DNA from 2 places in the Clostridium sp. 001 genome. Region 2 is predicted to be linked to the other one. Evidence: a T-box and tRNA genes for the amino acid it is inferred to sense, from the RefSeq annotation. Region 2 holds a T-box; the other holds one or more tRNA genes.
The links. A T-box is a leader RNA that pairs with one kind of tRNA and senses whether it is charged. The one in region 2 lies ahead of proS (proline--tRNA ligase), so its partner is inferred to be a tRNA-Pro.
Positions count from the first base shown of each region.

Region 1 (10,388 bases), 320 kb from region 2:
ATCATTTACAGGGTCATTTGTTGATTGAACTATAAATACGTCCATTCCTCTAACTGTCTCATTAATATCTACAGATATTTCTCCGTCACTAAAAGTAGAAACTTTAGAATCTCCAACTTTAGTTCCTAAAATATCCGCTATTTGCCTAGCTAATTCAGGATGAGAATTGCCTGCAAAAATTTTAATATTCTTACCATGGGTTATCATTATGTAAAGCCCTCCTAAAATTTTATTTCTTTAATCCTTTTTTATATACCCAATTTTCCTTATTTATTTGTCGTGCCCTAGCTACTGCTAATGCTCCTTCTGGAACTTCATCTGTTATTGTAGAACCTGCTGCTATATAAGTATCGTCGTTAACCTTAACTGGAGAGATCAAATTTGTATTACATCCTATAAATGAATTGTTTCCAATTAACGTTTTATTCTTTTTCCTTCCATCATAATTTACTACAACAGTTCCACATCCAAAATTGCATCCACTTCCAACTTCCGCATCTCCTATATATGTCAAATGAGACACTTTTGTCTTATCCCCTATAGTTGACTTCTTTACTTCCACAAAATCACCTATTCTTACAGACTTACCTATTGTACTTTCAGGCCTTATGTATGCAAAAGGTCCTACAGTAGTACTTTCCCCTATAGTACTATCTAGTATTACTGAACTTTGAATTGTTACATTATTTTGTATTACACTATTTTGTATTCTAGAATTAGGATACAATGTACAATTTTCGCCCACTACAGTATTACCCTGAAGTACATTCCCAGGATATACTATAGTATCTTTACCTATTTTAACGTCTAACTCTATGTAAGTATTATCAGCATCAATAAGAGTAACACCATTTTTCATATGTTTTATATTTATTCTTTTTCTCATAATCCTTTCAGCTTCTGAAAGCTGAACCCTTGAGTTAACTCCCATAGTCTCCTCAAATGGAATTGGTAATGCTCCAACTTTTTTTCCTTGACCTTTCAATATTTCTATGACATCAGTCAAATAATATTCGCCTTGAGCGTTATCATTATGTATTTTATCTAGGCTTTCCGTTAAGCTCTCTATATCAAAACAGTACATTCCTGAATTTATCTCATTTACTCTAAGCTCTTCCTCTGAGCAATCTTTATGCTCAACTATTTTAGATACTTCTCCACTTTTTTCTCTAATAATTCTTCCATATCCGGAAGGATCTTTCACTAAAGAAGTTAGTATAGTAGCTTTATATCCACCTTCATTATGAAAGCTTAGCATCTTTTTTATAGTATCCTCTTTTATTAAAGGTGCATCTCCTGTAAATACAGCTACGGTTCCCTTTTTATCCTTTAAAAAGCTTACCGAACATAAAACAGCATTTCCTGTGCCCAATTGTTTTTCCTGAAAAGAATAACTTACATTCCTGCTTTCAGTATGTTTTTTTACCTCATCTGAACCTTTGCCAATTACCACATCTATATTTTCTATTTGTGCTTTCTTTACAGTATCAATAACTATATTCACCATTTCTCTTCCGCAAACCTTATGGAGTACTTTAGGATTAGATGATTTCATCCTTTTTCCTTCTCCAGCCGCCAATATTATAGCACAATTATACATTTTAACACCTCTTTATGGTTATAAGCTTCAATTTTATACATTATATTATTAAAACATCCTATAATATTATATTTTATATGAAAATTATTTGCAACCTTATAAATAACTTTCCAGAGATTTAGCACCTAAATTCCAGTGAAAATTTTATTTTTACTGGAATTATATTTTTTTACACTTATTTAAAGGTCTGGTAAGCCCTTAAACCGGTAGATCGTAAAAATTGTTATACACTCCCCTACCCCTAAAAATCTTAATGCAAAGTTTCCAGTTTTTATTTTAAAATTACGTCTTTATGAATAGTGGATTATCCCAATCATCTTCTATAGTAAATCTTTCATCTTTTATATCTTCAATAATATCTATTTGGAGCATTTTTTTCTTCCTAAAACCTCTGATACACCTAAAAAAATATAACTGCATTAAATTAAATGCTAGTATCATAAACATTAAAACTGTCTCTACCCCTGTAGAACTGTGAAGAAAACAATGATCTAAATGCCATTCAGTTTTCAACTGATGAAATACATTATTTTCAATATCCCATCTTTTATGCATTATTTTCCATAAAGTTTCTACTGATATAAATTTATCTGTTGTTATGATCCATTCTTCTTTAATTTCTGCTTTATCTCCAGTATGAATTTCTTCTATAAATTTTATGAATCTTACTTCTATACTTGAATCAGACATTTGAAAATTATCATCATCCCACGCTTTAATCTTTCTATAGGTATTTACATTTTCCTTTACAGTCCAATCTTTATCTGCCTCCCGGCATTTAAATAGGGCTAATGCATCTTTTACAATGTGCAGCCTTTCATCTTTTACTCTTACCAATGCATCCATTCCTATAGAAAGAACTTCTTTTATCCAAGTAGATTTACAGTAAAGAGCATCAGCCACTATGATGTCAGCGAAATGATGATACTTCTTATATAACTTCTTAATTAGTCGTTTACTACCCGTAATTTCACCTTCATCTTTACTTGAACTATCTTTTTTAGGTTCAAGCATCTCTTGACCTAAAATAATATGTGGGTCTGATCCTACTGTTGCACACACTACAGATCTATGAAAATAATGGGTAGTTCCATCTCTATTCTCTCGAGAAAGGCATTTATTGCAACATTTTTTAGTACTTTCAAATAACTCTACACCATCTATGGCAGCTACTTTTAAACCATCAATAGTACCATTTCGAAATACTTTGTTTTTTATAGTTGTTTTTATTATGCTGATATGAATGTTTTTCAAGCCATCCATATCAAAGTTACTTAAACACCGCCTGACTGCGTCAATGTGCAGCATTTTAGTATTTTTAGGTAACACTTTTTTAAATTTATTCTTTTCAATCCAATGTTCTAATCTATTGAAACTTCTTATTTGAAGCATGAATCCAAATAACACTACGAAAACTATTGTTGAAACTTTTACTGGAGATTTTACTCTTTTATCTTTTAAACTATTGATTTTTTCACCTATATCATATACTTTATTAATATAAGTAAGTAATTGTTTTAAATAACTTTTACTCATTTTATCAGCATCCTTTTATTTTTAGTTTTCAGCAAAACCATTATAAAAAGGATGCTTTTATTATGCAAATTTTTTCCGTATAATTTCCAGTAAAAATCGGAATCTATTACTTCTACTGTAAATATTCATAAGACTTTATAATCCAAAGGACTACCGTCCTAAAAATTTTTTAAGTGCTAAACTTCTGATAACTTTCGGATAATAATTTTTAAATGTATTTTGAAATGAAAATTATTAAGGAATAATAAAAGGGAGTATTTATACTCCCTTTTATTATTCCTTAACCTTTTCTTCGGTAACAGTTTCTTCACTTTTTACTTTTTCATACTCATCAAGAATTGCCTTTTGTATTTTCTCCCTTGTTTGAGTATTTATAGGGTGAGCAATGTCTTTAAACTCTCCATCAGGAGTCTTTCTACTTGGCATTGCTATAAAAAGACCATTTTGACCTTCTATAACTTTTATATCGTGAACTACGAATTCGTTATCAAAGGTTACTGAAACAATAGCTTTCATCTTACCCTCTGCTGCAATTTTTCTTACCCTAACGTCTGTAATTTGCATATAAATCCACCTCCAAGATGCTTATGTATATACTATTCTCTATATTTTGTATTTTTCCTTCCTATTTTATTAAAAATTAATAAAATTTTTTGAAAATTTTATTAGTTAAACATTTCAGAAGGAAATAGAATTGCATTTCCATTTTCATCAATGCCTTTAAAATCAACTAGTGACACATAGTCTTCAACTAATTTGTTAGATGTTCCTATATTGTCTATTAAAATTCCTATTCCTAAAAGTTCACTTTCAAATTCCTTCAAAAGATCTACTATACCTTTAGCAGTTCCTCCTGCTTTCATAAAGTCATCAATAAAAATACACTTACTTCCTTTCTTCAATGCCTTCTTAGACAAAGACATATTTTGAATTCTTCCTGTAGAACCTGATACATAATTTATAGTTAAAGTAGAGCCTTCAGTAAATTTCGTTTCCCTTCTTACAACTACAAGTTGAACTCCGAGCATCCTGGCTACTTCATAAGCTAATGGAATTCCCTTTGTCTCAACAGTAACTACATAATCAATATCCTTTTCTATAAAAATAGATGCCAAAATCAATCCGGCAGTGTATATTATCTTAGGGTTAAACATTATATCTGTCATATATAAAAAATTCCCTGGTATTATTCTTTCTCTATCTTTCAAAATAATACATAATTTTTCAGCAAATTCCCTTTTCTTTTCATTAGACATACCACATACATATTTAATTCCCCCTGCTGCTCCTGATACAGTATTTATTTTTCCCATGTCCAATTTATTTAAAGTATCCTTCACTACTACAATATCCTCACTTACAGTAGACTTTGCAGTATTAAACATTTCTGTGAAGTTATTCAAGCCCATTATTTTATTAGGATTTTCAAGTAAGATTTTTGTTACTGCAGCTATTCTCTGATTTCTACTAAACTTTTGCATTCTATCACCCATCTATATAATTTTACGAATAATATGTTACTATTTTATTCTATTATTCATATTGTATTCTAAAAAATGTTATTTATCAACACCTATTTACTACAGGCTCAACTAGTAGCTTAAGAATTCATTGCTATAAAATTTTTAAAAAGTTTAAAGTTCAAATATTGCAAATTATAAATTATATCCATAAAGTTATGTTTTTTAATTAATTTTTGTATATAATTATTAGATGAGTTAGTTAAATTAAAGGAGTGATTCAGTTGTCATTTGATTTTATAAAAAATAAGACAGTACATTTTATAGGTATAGGCGGAGTAAGCATGAGCGCTTTAGCTGAAATTTTAATAGAAAAGGGATATAAAGTATCCGGTTCAGATATAAAAACTTCTCCTGCAACAGAAAAATTAAAATCAAAAGGAGCTACAATTTATATAGGACAAATCAGTGAAAATATAAAACCAGATATAGATTTAGTTATATATACTGCCGCAATCCAAAAAAATAATGAGGAATTTTTAAAAGCTAAAACTTTGAACATTCCTCTAATGTCCAGAGCTGAACTTTTAGGTCATATAATGAAAGGTCATAAGTATAATGTAGCTATAGCAGGTACCCATGGTAAAACCACAACTACATCCATGCTATCATGTATTACACTTAAAGCGGATTTAGATCCTACCATATTAGTAGGAGGAAACTTGGACAATATAAATGGGAATGTAAGAATAGGAAACAGCCCTTATTTCATTACTGAAGCTTGTGAATACAAAGGATCTTTTCTGAAGTTTTTCCCATCCATAGGCGTAATCTTAAATATAGATGCAGATCACCTTGATTATTATAAAGATATAGATGATATACAAAATGCCTTTATAAAATTTGCAAATCTAATTCCAGAAGAAGGATACTTAGTTTGTTGTGCGGACGATGCAAGAATGAAAAATGTTATATCAACCGTTAACTGCAACGTATTAACTTATGGAATTAATGATGGTGACATTACAGCTAGAAATATATGTTTTGATGAAAAAAGTTGTGCATCCTTTGATATATATAAAAATGATGTTAAAATATCATCTTTACATTTGAGTGTTCCAGGTAAACACAATATATTAAATGCACTGGCAAGTACAGCCGTATCTTTAGTCTTAGATATATCCACTGATAACATAAAAATGGGATTGGAAAACTTTAAAGGTACTCACAGAAGATTTGAGTTGAAGGGTAAAAAAGAAGGCATAACAGTAATAGACGATTATGCTCATCATCCTACTGAGATAAAAGCAACTTTAAATGCTGCTATAAATTACCCTCATAAGAGAATAATCTGTGTATTTCAGCCCCATACTTTTTCACGAACTATAAGCTTATTTAAAGAATTTACTGAGGCTTTCGACAACGTAGATGAACTAATTTTAGCAAATATATATCCTGCAAGAGAAAAAGACACTGGCAAGGTAAGTTCTGCTATGCTATCTAAAGAAATTGCAAAACGTGGTATAAAGTCTACTAATATCTCAGATTTTAAATCCATAGTTGATTATTTAAAATCTAATTTAAAAGATGGAGATCTTCTTTTAACTGTAGGTGCAGGAGATGTATTTAAAGTAGGAGAAATGTATTTAAGCGAATAATTTAAGTGTAAAATGCCTCCAATAAGGTAATACTATAGATTAATAAACCTATTGGAGGTGTTTTATTTGAAAAATTTTTTAATATCTGCTTCAGTAGACGTAATTTTAATTCTATTATCCTATTTTTTGTTTCAAAAAATAATAAGTGGCCCTAAAAGACACAAACTATATAAAAAGTTTTTTAGTTCTTTTGCTAAATTTGTAATTTATATTTTTATAATCAGCATACTTTTAACAGGCATAACTGCACTAATATTATATAGAACCTCTTACATAGCTTATATAAATATAATATCACCAGCCCTAGTATCAGTACTAGTTGGATTCCTCATGTCTACAGTTCCTACAAGAGGCGAAGGGGATAACGAAGATAAAATGAGTATATGATACTTTATTTGCAATTCGTAAACTAAGAAATTACGAAGCAATTTAGTTGACAATTGAAAATTGAAAGTGGACAGTGAAGGTGGATTTTTTTCCGTTACACTACAAAAAATCTTTAATTAAATTTTTGAAAGCTCGTTTTGCTAAAGCAAAACATAGCTGAGTTGATTCATATAAATTTAAAGATTTTTTGCCATAGCTAAAAATCATCCTTCACTGTCAATTGTCCACTATCAACTTTCAACTCAAAAACTTTGCTTCGCAATTTTTTATTTTTGCGATAACTGAAAATTATCCTCAATTGTAAATCGTACATTGTGCACTGCAGTTTACAAGTATCTTGTCTTTTTTTTATATATGGTATAAAATAGCATATGAGCGGGGTGTAGCGCAGATGGTAGCGCGCTTGCTTCGGGAGCAAGAGGTCGCAGGTTCAAATCCTGTCACTCCGACCAAATCATTAGCACAATTTAAGTTTGTAGCTTTTGAAGTTTTGTATTCATAAGAACTTTTAGGCTTTTTGAGAGAAACCTCAAAAAGCCCATTTTATATTAAAAAGATAAAAATATACTAAACTTGAAATGAGGTTATGTATAGATGCTTAAAAACATTAAAGGTGCTATTTTTGATATGGATGGTACTCTTATTGACTCCATGTGGATGTGGGAAAACATTGATGAAAACTATTTAGCAAGAAAAAAACTAACTGTTCCTCCAAGCTTAAAAAGTGATATAGAACATATGAGCTTTTATGAAACTGCCGAGTATTTTAAAAACAAATTTAATATTTCTGATAGTATAGAAGGAATTCAAAAAGAATGGTATGATATGGCTATTTATGAATATTCTCATAATATCTCACTTAAACCAGGAGCTAAAGAGTTTTTGCTTTTATTAAAGAAAAAGGGTATTAAAATAGCTTTAGCTACAAGCAATTATAGAGAAATAACAAACGTATGTCTCAAAAAGAATAAAATATATGATTTATTTGACTCAATAATTACAGGCGATGAAGTTTCAAAAAGTAAGGCTTTCCCCGATATATATATTTGTGCTGCCCAAAAGTTAAATTTAAATTCAAAGGATTGTGTAGTTTTTGAAGATGTGCTGTGTGCCGTTAAAGGTGCAAAATCAGCAGGTATGACTGTAATAGGTGTGCATGACCTATATTCTGAGTACCAGTGGAACGAAATAATAGATTATTCGGACATGCATATATCTAATTATAACGAATTAATGAAGACAATATAATTTTCATTTTTAAGTACCTTATTGAATATACTAATATAAAAGTACTTAAATGAGGAGATTTAAAATGCTAGCCTTTTTATTCCTTCTAATTATAGCAGGAAATGCTGTTATTCTATACAAATTTAACGATAAGGTCTCAATCCAGAGAAGACAAATACTTTCTTTAAAATATGAAAACGATGATTTAAAATCAAAATTATTAAAACAAACTCCTAAGAAAATAGACATTAAGTACGTCACTCCTCAATTTTTAAACGCAGTAGTTACTATAAGTGGGAATCTCCATCTTTCACCTATTTCAAACTCCAGCATAGTTAATACTTTAAAAGAAAATGCTTCTTTAAAAATTCAAGATAGTGCTCAAATTCAAAGTCAACTTTGGTATGAAGTTTTTTTGCCTGGAGACAACAGGCTGAATTCTAAAGGATGGATAAAGTCCAATTATATAAGGATAATTGAATAAAGCCCTTCATTACTTAAAACTAGGGCTTTTCAACATTTCTATAATAATTTGATAACTCCATCTAAATATTCGGGAACACCTTTTATTATATCTTTCTTGCAGCAGTATTTTAAATCATCATACAAATCTAGCTGTTGTATCCTCTTAAAGTGAGATGCATTTTGTATAAATCCTACAATATCTGGATTTTTTTCATAAACATATAATGCAGTTTTAGATATATCTGTAAGCTCTACCTCTGTCTTTTCCAATATGCACTTTATTATATATCCGCTGCATATAAAATCGTCCATAGAAAATTGTCCACTTGTTCCAGAATTAACTATCGTTACATCATTTCTTAAGCTTACTAGCTTATCTGCCACCTTAGCTCCATTTATAAGGGCTCCTATTAACATATTTTTTGCTGCAGCACTTCTTTTTATTGCTCTAGTTCCATTAGTTGTAGTCATTATAAGAATTTTATCTTTTACAACTTCTCTAGTATACTCAAGTGGAGAATTCGAGCAATCAAATTCTGGTATTTTTAAGGCATTTCTCTCGCCTCCAAGTATATATTTTTCCCTATCTCTCCCTGCTATTTCTAGAGCTTCTTCTACAGTTAGAACAGGTATCACTTCCTTACATCCATTGTCCATAGCAGTGGTAATTACTGAAGTTGCCCTAAGCATGTCCACTATTACCACAGACTTGTCCTCAATTTTCTCATCTTTTATATCATCTGCTGATATTATTACATCTATTTTCAATTTTCAATTTCCTCCTCTAAAAGTAATCACATATTACTTATATCTCAACTTTGGCACATACAAAATTTTTTTAGTTAATAGTTAAGAATGAAGAATTAATAGTTAATGTGGATTTTTTTCCGTTACACTACAAAAAATCTTTGATTAAATTTTTGAATACTCGTTTTGCTAAATCAAAACATTACTAAGCACTGACTTATATAAATTTAAAGATTTTTTGCGACAGCTAAAAATCATCCTTCACTATTAATTATTAATTATTAACTTGCAAAGCTTTACTTCGCATTACTTTTAAACTGTGTAAGTTAAGTAATTAACTATTTCCTATTATTCCCATAATATATTCCCTGATAGATGTTTCTATCCTTCATAGTTTTATCTATGTCATTTAGAACTTCCCACTTTTTAAGACTCCATTTAGGTCCTATAAGTAAATTTCTAGGCGCATCTCCAGTTAACCTGTGAATTACAATATCTGGCCTAGTATTTGACAGTGCTGAGCATATTACATCTACATAATCTTCTTGACTCATAAGCTTCAAATATCCTTCGTTATACAATTTTACAAGAGGAGTATGTTCCATTAAGTGAAGCAAATGGAACTTTACTCCCTGTATATCCTGACTTGATACATATTTTACTGTATTCATCATAATGTCTTTATTTTCATAAGGCAGTCCCATTATTAAATGTACTACCACTTCAATTCCTATTTTTCTCAAACTTTTTACAGATCTTTCAAAGGTTTCTAACTTATATCCCCTGTTTATTTTTTCTGCTGTAAAATCATTGGAACTTTGCAAGCCAAGTTCTACCCAAGTATAAATTTTATTATTAAATTTCTCAAGTAATTCCAGCACATCATCTCCAAGGCAATCAGGTCTAGTAGCTATTGCAAGACCAACTACACCTTCTTGATTTATAGCTTCCTCGTACTTCTGCTTTAGTATTTCTACAGGAGCATAGGTATTTGTATATGCTTGAAAATAAGCTATATACTTTCCATCTTTCCACTTCTTGTTCATCATTTGCTTTATACCCTGAAACTGACTTGATATAGATACATTCCTGTTTCCTGCAAAATCCCCAGATCCTTTTTCACTGCAAAATATACATCCACCTGTACTTATAGTACCGTCTCTATTAGGACAAGAAAATCCACCATCCAAAGATATCTTAAATACTTTACATCCAAATTTTCTCCTCAAATAATAATTCAAACTATAGTATGTTTTGTCTCCCCACAGCATTCTAACCCTTCATCCTCTCAATCTCCCAATAAATAAT
Region 1 covers NZ_CP020473.1:2,227,016-2,237,403, forward strand. Annotated here, with positions in the region: gene B5S50_RS10300 (ribose-phosphate diphosphokinase) at 1-207, opposite strand, end outside; gene glmU (bifunctional UDP-N-acetylglucosamine diphosphorylase/glucosamine-1-phosphate N-acetyltransferase GlmU) at 230-1,600, opposite strand; gene B5S50_RS21575 (transposase) at 1,883-3,136, opposite strand; gene spoVG (septation regulator SpoVG) at 3,410-3,700, opposite strand; gene purR (pur operon repressor) at 3,802-4,617, opposite strand; gene murC (UDP-N-acetylmuramate--L-alanine ligase) at 4,881-6,254, shown strand; gene B5S50_RS10330 (hypothetical protein) at 6,321-6,641, shown strand; tRNA gene B5S50_RS10335 (tRNA-Pro) at 7,018-7,093, shown strand; gene B5S50_RS10340 (HAD family phosphatase) at 7,236-7,889, shown strand; gene B5S50_RS10345 (hypothetical protein) at 7,954-8,352, shown strand; gene B5S50_RS10350 (2-phosphosulfolactate phosphatase family protein) at 8,391-9,101, opposite strand; gene B5S50_RS10355 (TIGR01212 family radical SAM protein) at 9,419-10,351, opposite strand.
Region 1: it encodes a tRNA-Pro, which carries the amino acid that the T-box ahead of proS (proline--tRNA ligase) is inferred to sense. The anticodon was not compared.

Region 2 (10,388 bases):
TGAAGAGCTATAGTCCTGCCTCTTGGATTCAAAGTTTCCATAGCTGTTGTACCGGGAAGATTAATATCCGGCATAATCAGTCTGCTTATAGCCATAACTTTAAGAGCATTTATGAACGTTCCACCTTTTTCATCTCTTAAAGGCGTATCTGCATTTGGAATAAAAGGCCCTACGCCTACCATATCTGCGTCTATTTCTTTAAAAAATAGTATATCCTCTGCAAGTGACTCAAAAGTTTGACCAGGAAGACCTATAAGGCATCCTGTACCAACTTCATACCCTAACTTTCCAAGATCTTTCAAGCAGCGCTTTCTATTTTCATAACTCATCCCGGGGTCCATTTTTGCATACAATTCCGGATCCGTAGTTTCTATTCTTATTAAATATCTATCTGCTCCAGCTTCTTTAAAAGCTTTATATTCTTCAAAAGTCTTTTCACCTATGCTGAGAGTTACAGCTATGTCCATTTTTTTTATATTTGATATTATGTATTTAAGCCTATCTACAGTATAGTAATCGTCTTCTCCAGACTGCAAAACAACTGTTTTGTAGCCGTATCCTACTGCTTTTTTTGCTAATTCAATTATTTTATCCGGCTCTATTCTATACCTTTTAATATTTTTATTATCACGTCTAAGTCCGCAGTACATGCAATTTCTTTTGCATATATTAGAAAATTCTATCAGCCCTCTTAGATGTACTTCATCCCCCACATATTTTTTTCTTACTCTGTCTGCCGCTTTAAAAAGTTCTTCATTATGCTCGTTACTGTTAAATAATTCAACTATTTCACTTTTATCAAGTGTATGATTCAATTCAGCTTTTTCAATTGATTCTAGTAATTTATCCCCCATAGATCATATCTCCTTTACAAAACACTGAGCTTCAGGATAATTGATTTAAACCTGAAGCTCAGTAAACTTTTAATTAATCGAGGAAGTCTTATACACATATAATTCATGCAGTGCCCTTGTAGTCATTATATATTTTAATGTATTTTCATCTTTTTCACAGGTGTCTATCATTATAACCGCGTCAAATTCTAAACCTTTTGCGAAATAACTTGGAAGTATAACTTCACCGCTGGAATAAATCATATCTTCTCTATCAAGCACATTTATATGAATTTTTGCTTTTATTAAATTACCTATAGCTTCCGTGTCTTTTAAATCCCTGCAAATTATGGCTATACTTTCATAACCTCTTTCTTTTAATTTTACAACATTATCGAGTATTTTGTCCACAAGTTCTTTGGAATTATCTACCCTTTTTTCCACAACTTTTTTTCCACTTCTAACTAGGGGTACGGTTTTATCCCCCTCTAGATATTTATTCGCATAATCAATTATTTCATTTGTGGATCTATAGCTTTTATTTAATGAAAAACGCTTTATCTCTAAATCTGGGAGTATGTTTTCCAATTTTTCTACAGCAGGTGTCTCTTTTGAAAATATAATTTTCTGATTGGTATCTCCTACTATAGTAAAAGATTTACACTTTGTAAGTTCATAAATAACCCGAAACTGTAGTGGGGAATAATCTTGTGCTTCATCTATCACTATATGTCTTACTTCATCTCTATATCTTAACCCTTCCAGCTTTATTTTTAAATATAAAATAGGAGCTAAGTCATCATAAATTAGCAGTTTATTTCCATTAAAATCATTGTATAATGTAATTACATCAGGGTTTTTAAGCCAAATTAACTTATTTTTTTTGATATTAATTACTTCTTTTATTACATCTCTTATATCATTTCGTCTCTTATACTCCAGCTCATTTCCACAATCATTTAGTTCACTTTCCGTTAGACTCTTCACCTTATTTTCATACTCGTTTTGTATAGATATTATTAGCCTGTTTCTTTCATCCCTTATTTTTGAATATATGACTCTTTTTATCCTGGAACTTCTCTTAAACAGAGGCATATCTTTAAAATAATAATTAAGCATCTTATCTATGTCTTCTCCAGATATTATAAGTTTATCGTAAAAAAACACATCCTCTATCTTAAAACAGTCTTTTTCCAAGATGCCAATAAAATTATCTATATCCTGAACATATTGTAAAGAACCCTTATACTTAATTTCTTCAGAAAAATCTTTTTGGTGACTTAATACTTTTTCCATATAATCCTTAAAATCCATTATATAAGGCACATTTAGCATATCCTCTGCAAATTCTCTAAAAGTAGTTTGAGTAACCTTTTCCTCTCCTAAACTTGGAAGTACAAGTGAGATATAATCTATAAATATGCTATTAGGACCTAATATCAGTACCTTTCCTTGAAGAACCTTTCTATAATTGTATAATAAGTAAGCTACTCGATGCAGTGCTATAGTAGTTTTTCCACTTCCTGCTACTCCATTTACTACAATAGCTCCTGTTCTAGGCTGTCTTATTAAATTGTCCTGTTCTTTTTGTATAGTCATTACAATATCTTTTAACTTTTCACCAGCATTTTTGCTAAGTACCATTTGCAGGATTTCATCTTTTACATCTATACTAGAATCAAACATACCTACTAGATTAGATTTTTTTATAATAAACTGTCTCTTAGAAAGTACTTCTGTTTCTACTTCTCCCATAGGAGATGTATATTTTACAGTTCCCAGTTTACCTGCATAAAACAAAGCAGCTACAGGTGATCTCCAGTCAATTACAATAGGTTCGTAACTTTTCCTCCCTGTAACACCAAACCTACCTATGTATATTTCTTCCTCTCCATATTCATCCTGAAATTTTACCTTACCAAAATAAGGTGAATTGCTCAGTATAGTAAGTTCTTTTATACTTTTGTTTACTAGCCTATACTGTTCTTCCTTTTCGTACATTTCATGGTTGAAATATTCTATAACTTTATCTTCATCATCTTCGTACTGTTCCAAATTTTTTTCTCTTAGCTTTAAAATATAATCTATTACTTTTTTTCTAATCCCAATGTATTCTAGAATTTGTACCTCAATTTCCTTTAAGACTTCTTTTAATTTTTCCTTTTCAAGGTTTAGTTCGACTTCTTTCTCCAATTCCTTTTTTAAATCATCTCTATACATATTACTATCTCCATTTCATAAGTTAACCATTAGGCATTTTCAAAGAAATAACCAGTGAGTATTTTAGCCTATTTTCTTTCAAATGCTTTAGAGTAGTTTATAATCAGAGTCTTGTATCCTGAGTTTCCTGTTTTTTGTCATTATATTCTTTTATTATGTCCATAAATTCCTCTCCCATTAGAGTTTCTTTTTCAATTAGACTTTCAGATATCTTTACGAGTAAATTCTTATTATCTTTAATAATACTCTTTGCCTTTTCATGACATTCTTTTATTATTTTTAAGGTTTCATCATCTATAATAGAAGCCGTTTCCGCACTACAATTTTGCACTGGTCTTCCATCCAAATATCTATCCTGCATTGACTCTAAACCCATCATATCAAATCTATCTGTCATTCCATACATAGTCACCATGCTCCTAGCTGTTTCTGTAGCCCTTTCAATATCATTGGATGCACCTGTAGATATACTATTAAGCTCTACTTCTTCTGCAGATCTTCCTCCTAACATAACACATATCTTATCTATCATTTCTTCCTTACTAACAAGATACTTTTCTTCTGTAGGAAGCTGCATAGTATACCCTAGCGCACCCATGGTCCTTGGAACTATAGTTATCTTATGTACAGGATCCGTATGTTTTAATAATGCAGCCACAAGTGCATGACCTACTTCATGAAAAGCAACAGCTCTCTTTTCAGTATCAGATAAAATTCTATCCTTCTTTTCTTTACCAGCCATAACTACTTCTACTGATTCTTCTAAGTCTTCCTGAATTACTTCTTCTCTACCGTTTTTTACTGCCCTTAAAGCAGCTTCATTTATCATATTAGCCAAATCTGCTCCTACAGCTCCAGGAGTCGATTTTGCTATAGAATTTAAATCTATATCTTCTGAAACTTTAACTCCCTTAGTATGAACTTTAAGTATACTTTCCCTTCCCTTTAGATCAGGCCTATCTACTATAACCCTCCTATCAAATCTTCCAGGTCTTAAAAGTGCCTTGTCAAGTACTTCCGGTCTATTGGTAGCTGCTAAAATTACAACTCCTTTAGAAGAATCAAATCCATCCATCTCTGCAAGAAGTTGATTCAAAGTTTGCTCCCTCTCATCATTTCCAGATACGTTGCCACCTCTACTTTTACCTATGGCATCTATTTCATCTATAAATACTATGCAAGGAGCTTTTTCCTGCGCCTGTTTAAATAAATCTCTAACTCTAGATGCCCCCATACCTACAAACATCTCTACAAAAGCAGAACCTGATATAGAGAAAAATGGGACTTTAGCTTCTCCTGCTACAGCCTTTGCAAGAAGAGTTTTTCCTGTTCCAGGGGGTCCTACAAGGAGTGCTCCCTTAGGAAGCTTTGCACCTATTGATACATATTTTTGAGAGTTATGCAAGAAATCAACTATTTCAATCAGAGACTCTTTAGCTTCTTCCTGTCCTGCCACATCATTAAAGTTCACGCCAGTTTCATTTTCCGCATATATTTTAGCAGTATTCTTTCCAAAGGACATAACTCCACTGCCCATTTTTTTATCTAGTCTTCCCATTAAAATACTTCCAAAAAACATAATTATACTTATGGGTAAAATCCAATTTGTAAAAAGGCTTCTCATTAAAGAGCTTTCCTGTGACACACCTTCATACTGGACTTTGGCATCATTTAACTTTTTAATTAAATCCTGATCATCTACCCTTTCAGTATAAAGTATTTTTCCTTTGTGAGCTTTATCCTTATCCTTAGGGGTTATTATTAGCCTATCCTTGGATATTTGTACATTAGATATTTTATTTTGGTTAATATAATTTATAAAATCACTATATTTTATGTGCTCATATTTTAATTGACTAGAGTATTCATTAACTATAAACACAATTATAACAGCTAATAGTGAATAATAAATAACATATTTGAATTTGTTGCCTTTAAATTTTTTGCTATTAAACATATGTAAGCCTCCACTTTATTTCAACTCATAATCTATTTATATTATAGCAATAAATACTATTTTTCCTACTAGTATTTACAAAATATTTTTAAAGTTATTTTTAACCAAATACCTATAATGTTTGCAAGTAACCATTAAGTTTATTCACCAAAAAGAAATACTATCAAAATTTTGATAGTATTTCTAAAAATTAAAGTATTATATTAAACATATTTTAGTATGCTTTTCCCCAATAAACTAATTTATCAGCTTTTTTACCACAGCATACGCAGGTATCTGAAATATGTTCTTGTTCAAATGGAATACACCTTGAAGATGCACCAGTAACTTCTTTAATTTTTTCTTCACATTTAGCGTCTCCACACCACATAGCCTTTACAAAACCTATTTTATTTTCCATTATATCTTTAAACTCTTCCATATTTACAGCATTATTTGTATTGTTTTCTATAAGATTTTTTGCCTTTTCAAACATACCATCATGAATTTTATCTAAAAGATCTGGTATATCCTTCTCTAAGTTATCCATGGATACTATTATCTTTTCTCCACTGTCTCTCCTTACAAGTACAACTTGATTTTTCTCGATATCCTTTGGTCCTACTTCAAGACGTACAGGAACTCCCTTCATCTCATATTCACTAAACTTCCATCCAGCCATTTTATCACTGTCGTCAAGTTTGACTCTTGCAAATTTAGCTATTCTATCTTTTAGCTCATTTGCCTTATCCAGTACTCCTTCTTTATGCTGTGCTATAGGTACTATAATTACCTGAGTAGGAGCTATTCTAGGTGGAACTACGAGTCCATTATCATCACCATGTACCATTATAATTGCTCCTAAAAGACGAGTTGTTACACCCCAGGAAGTCTGGTATACATATTGAAGTTTTCCTTCTTTATCTGAATACTGCATTCCAAAAGATTTTGCAAAGTTCTGTCCTAAGTAATGAGATGTACCAGCCTGAAGTGCCTTTCCATCATGCATAAGTGCTTCTATAGTATATGTAGCTTCTCCTCCTGCAAATTTTTCACTGTCAGTTTTCTGTCCCTTTAATACTGGAATAGCCAGCACTTTTTCACAAAGATCCGAATATACATTCAGCATCCTTGTAGTTTCTTCTTGTGCTTCCTTCTTAGTTTCATGTATAGTATGACCTTCCTGCCATAAAAATTCTGTAGTTCTAAGGAAAGGTCTTGTAGTCTTTTCCCATCTAACTACAGAACACCACTGATTGTAAAGCTTAGGCAGGTCTTTATAAGACTGCACTATCTTAGCATAATGTTCACAAAATAATGTTTCTGATGTTGGACGAACACATAATTTTTCTGTAAGTTCTTCATTACCACCGTGAGTTACCCAGGCAACTTCTGGTGCAAATCCCTCTATATGATCTTTTTCCTTTTGAAGAAGACTTTCAGGAATAAATAAAGGCATATATACATTTTGATGTCCTGTCTCCTTAAATCTCTTGTCTAAATAACTCTGAATATTTTCCCACATAGCATAGGCATAAGGACGTATTATCATACAGCCTCTTACACTTGAATAATCAGCTAATTCTGCTTTTTTTACAATGTCTGTATACCACTGTGCAAAATCTTCATCTCTTGATGTTATTTGTTCTACCATCTTTTTACTCAATTTTAATTACCTCCAAAATTTCAATTTAGTGCAACTAGTTTTTCTTTGAAATATAAAAAAGCCTCCAATCCCAAAAGGGACCGAGGTTACGTCGGCGGTACCACCCTGATTAATATATTTAAAACATTAAACATATTCTCTCAATTATAATTATAACGGCAATTACCGCTGTATCCTAACAGAACTCAAAGGTAGGTTCAAAATGTACATTTAGAAACTTTCACCACCCGTTTCCTCTCTTAAAAAAATATCATTTTTACTAATCCTCTTCTTTGCATATCACTATATTTAGTTAAACTCTTTCTATATAATAGAATATAGGAAATTTATTGTCAATATATTTTTTGAAATTAGGGTTTCTCCAAATATTATGCGTCTAAAAATATTCTTACTTTTTTAAACAGCTGCTGCTATACTTTACCAAATCAAATTTCTAATAAACTAACCAAAAAGCTGCATAATAAAATCAGGAGGTAAATTTATATGAAATTCAAAAAATTTATTGTATTAATTCTTTCTATTTTTTTAATTGGTGCATTTATTCCAAATGTACATGCTTTTTTAGGCAAGCCTTATTATGTAAAAAACTCAAAGATACCGCATCACCTTTATGTAATTTACCAAAATGATCTAACTCCTGTAGAAAAAACTATGATAGTCACCCTTCAGGGAGTAATATCAAATAAGTCAAATTCTCAAATATATACCTTAAATAAAAATCAACCTGATTACAAAATATGGCTGGATGATTTGAAATCAAATTACGGGGTAACCTATACCACAGTAAAAGATCCCTGGTATTTGCTAGATACATTTAAATCACTAGTATCTGGATATGTACTTTACAACAGTTATCCTGAAAAAAACCCTTCCATTAACAACGCCTGCTCTCTTGCAGCGTTAAAAAATTCTATAGTTATAGATAAGTCTATAGAAAATAAGGTTAAAAATACAGGAATTAAAATGCAGGGTGATTGTGTAAACACCGATAAATATTGGGCTTATAATAATTTGTGGAATTCAGGACTAAACCATTCCGTTGTAATTGAGCTGTCTCCAAATAAAAATGCTCCTCTTAGAGATTATGGCATCATGAGTAAATGTCTAGTGTTTTATGAGGATGATCTAAAAGATTTCTCACTAAGGGATAAAGTTTTTGGGTCTATGAAAAAGGACTCTACGTGCCTTGGGTGGGGGCCTGACGAACATGGTAATGTAAGTGCAGCCTCTAAAAATGGAGTAAGTATGGTTCCTGCAGATTGGTCTTACAATTTAACAGTATTAAGTGCCTTTCCATCAGTACCTTTAACACAAAAAAGCAGTGTAAATCCTGATAAAAAACTTTTCTCTCAGCCTATGCACTATGTAACTTTTATAATGTCAGATGGAGATAACCAGCAGTGGAACCTTGGAAGTAATTATGGATCTGAAAAATGGTACGGCTCTCCTAAAAGAGGTAGTTTTAATATGGGATTCAGCATAAGTCCTTCTATGTATGAACTGACACCTACCGTTTTTAAACTATATTATAAAAATGCATCTTCAAATTCTCATCGAGATAACTTTGTAGTATCACCTTCTGGTAATGGTTATATGTACCCTAGTAAGTTTGAGGAAGATTCTTTAAATGCATATCTGAAAAGATTAAACAATTATATGGCAGATGTAGATGAAAGGTATGTGTCAGTTTTGGATGACTGGTCACTTTATGATACTAAATTATGGGATAAATACACTAGTTGTTCAAATGTTGATGGTATATTCTACCTTAATTATAGCAAGCAAAATGACTATAAAGGTAAAATTGTATGGAGCAATGGAAAGCCAGTGGTGTCCTGCAGAGATGTACTCTGGTCTGGACTGGAAGAGGAAGATGCTCTTATAAACAACATAAATAATTATGTTAATAAAGGATACACCAACATATCCAAACCTGAAACCTATACATTTGTGTACGTTCATGCATGGAGTAAATCCATGAAAGACATAGAAAAAGTAGTAAACGAGTTAAATAAAAATCCTAAAGTAAAAGTTGTTCCACCAGATACATTTATGGATATTATGAAAAAGAATCTGCACACATGAGGTTTGTAGCTGAGAAGTTGACTTATACCAGTTCATATGCTGACAAATTTCATCAGACTAAAAACTTTTTATCCGATCGCTACCATTGCTAACACCCCCCATCTTTTATCAAAGTGGGGGGTAAGCACTGCTACGCGCCTGGATAAGTTCTTCTAAGATTCAGCTTGGGAAAGTCATCCTTATAAGCAAACTCCATCTGAACCTAAGAATCACTTGATAAGTCTAAAGTTCCGTATTTTGAAAATCTAAAGAAACTTATATAAACTCATACCTCAGACATATATAAGCTTCTAAGATTTTCTAAAATACCTCACTAAGATTTATAAAAAAAGTTTTTAAGTGTGATTTCAATTTTGTCAGCATTATTTTCAGGTATAAGTTCAGCTTCCACTTACAAACTCTATATAGATTAATCCCATAAAAATTAATAGTTACAGTTGATTTTAAGCTAGAATACCCACATAGAGTTTTCAATTGAAATTTGGAAGCGCTATTTACATACTTATTTTTAAATTATATATTGAAAATTAAGATGAGATTTAATTTTAATAATATCTGCCATTAAAGAATTGTTATAGAAAGCTACTTTACAGAAAAAGTCTCACATCCTCTTTTTAATACTTCTCTATACATATTTTGCATAGCTATGAATTCACCACCAACAAAAAATCCAGTATCGCATATATTTACGTGCTGCACTTTAATAATTGCAGGTATAGTTACATTATTAAATTTAAAGGCAATTGATAACATGTCGCCTTTTTCAAAACTTATATTGGAGATAAAGGCTATTCCATTAATAGAAATATTTACACCTAGCACATCTAAATTTATTTCTTTTAAATTTACGCTTTCAATTTTAAAATTATAGTCATACTTATATCTTTTATTTGCTCTTTTTTCTTTTTTTAATATTGTAGCTTTTTTATCTAAAAAATTTTCTATCACTTACTTTACCCCCATATTAATACTGTTCTTATTGGCAAAATTCATGTTATTTATAAAATTCATGGATTTTATTTAATCTTAGTCTAATTTTTTATTTTATCTATAGCACAAAAATACCATTTTCATTTTAAACAAAAATGGTATTAATTTCAATCAATATTGGGATAATTTGATATAATATACTAAAATTTTATTAATATTGGCAATGGTTGTACAATAATATACTGATATTGTAATAGATTAAAGTAATAGTTGAGAATACTTCATAACATTTATTTACAATTAAAAATTTGTATTTAAATATTCTCAACTATAGATTATATGTTACGTATAAGTTCAAACCTCAATTATAAAAACTATATTATTACATTTACTAATTTTTAAATAACTTTTCTAAAAATGAAGAAGCTTTATTAGTTCTTATTGGAAAATAAACCTCCCCTGTATCTTCTGTTATAGTTTTAAACTCATAGCCCTGTAATTTATAGTACTTTATTATTTCAGGGAGAGCAATGCAAGTATTTTTATGCATATAATCGCAGTGCATTAAAAGTATTACTGGATTGTGTTTATCTGGATCTTTAGTAGCCTCTTTGACTAGTTTATCCGGTGGACTTTTGGGGTTAATTCCATCAGATGCCTGTATGTTCCAGTCATATATTTTGAACTTATTGTTGTGCAATTTCTCTAAAAAACTTTT
Region 2 covers NZ_CP020473.1:1,905,398-1,915,785, forward strand. Annotated here, with positions in the region: gene hydE ([FeFe] hydrogenase H-cluster radical SAM maturase HydE) at 1-854, opposite strand, end outside; gene B5S50_RS08710 (UvrD-helicase domain-containing protein) at 924-3,053, opposite strand; gene ftsH (ATP-dependent zinc metalloprotease FtsH) at 3,157-5,010, opposite strand; gene proS (proline--tRNA ligase) at 5,225-6,643, opposite strand; T-box leader at 6,728-6,937, opposite strand; gene B5S50_RS08725 (GxGYxYP domain-containing protein) at 7,139-8,740, shown strand; gene B5S50_RS08730 (PilZ domain-containing protein) at 9,323-9,688, opposite strand; gene B5S50_RS08735 (polysaccharide deacetylase family protein) at 10,062-10,388, opposite strand, start outside.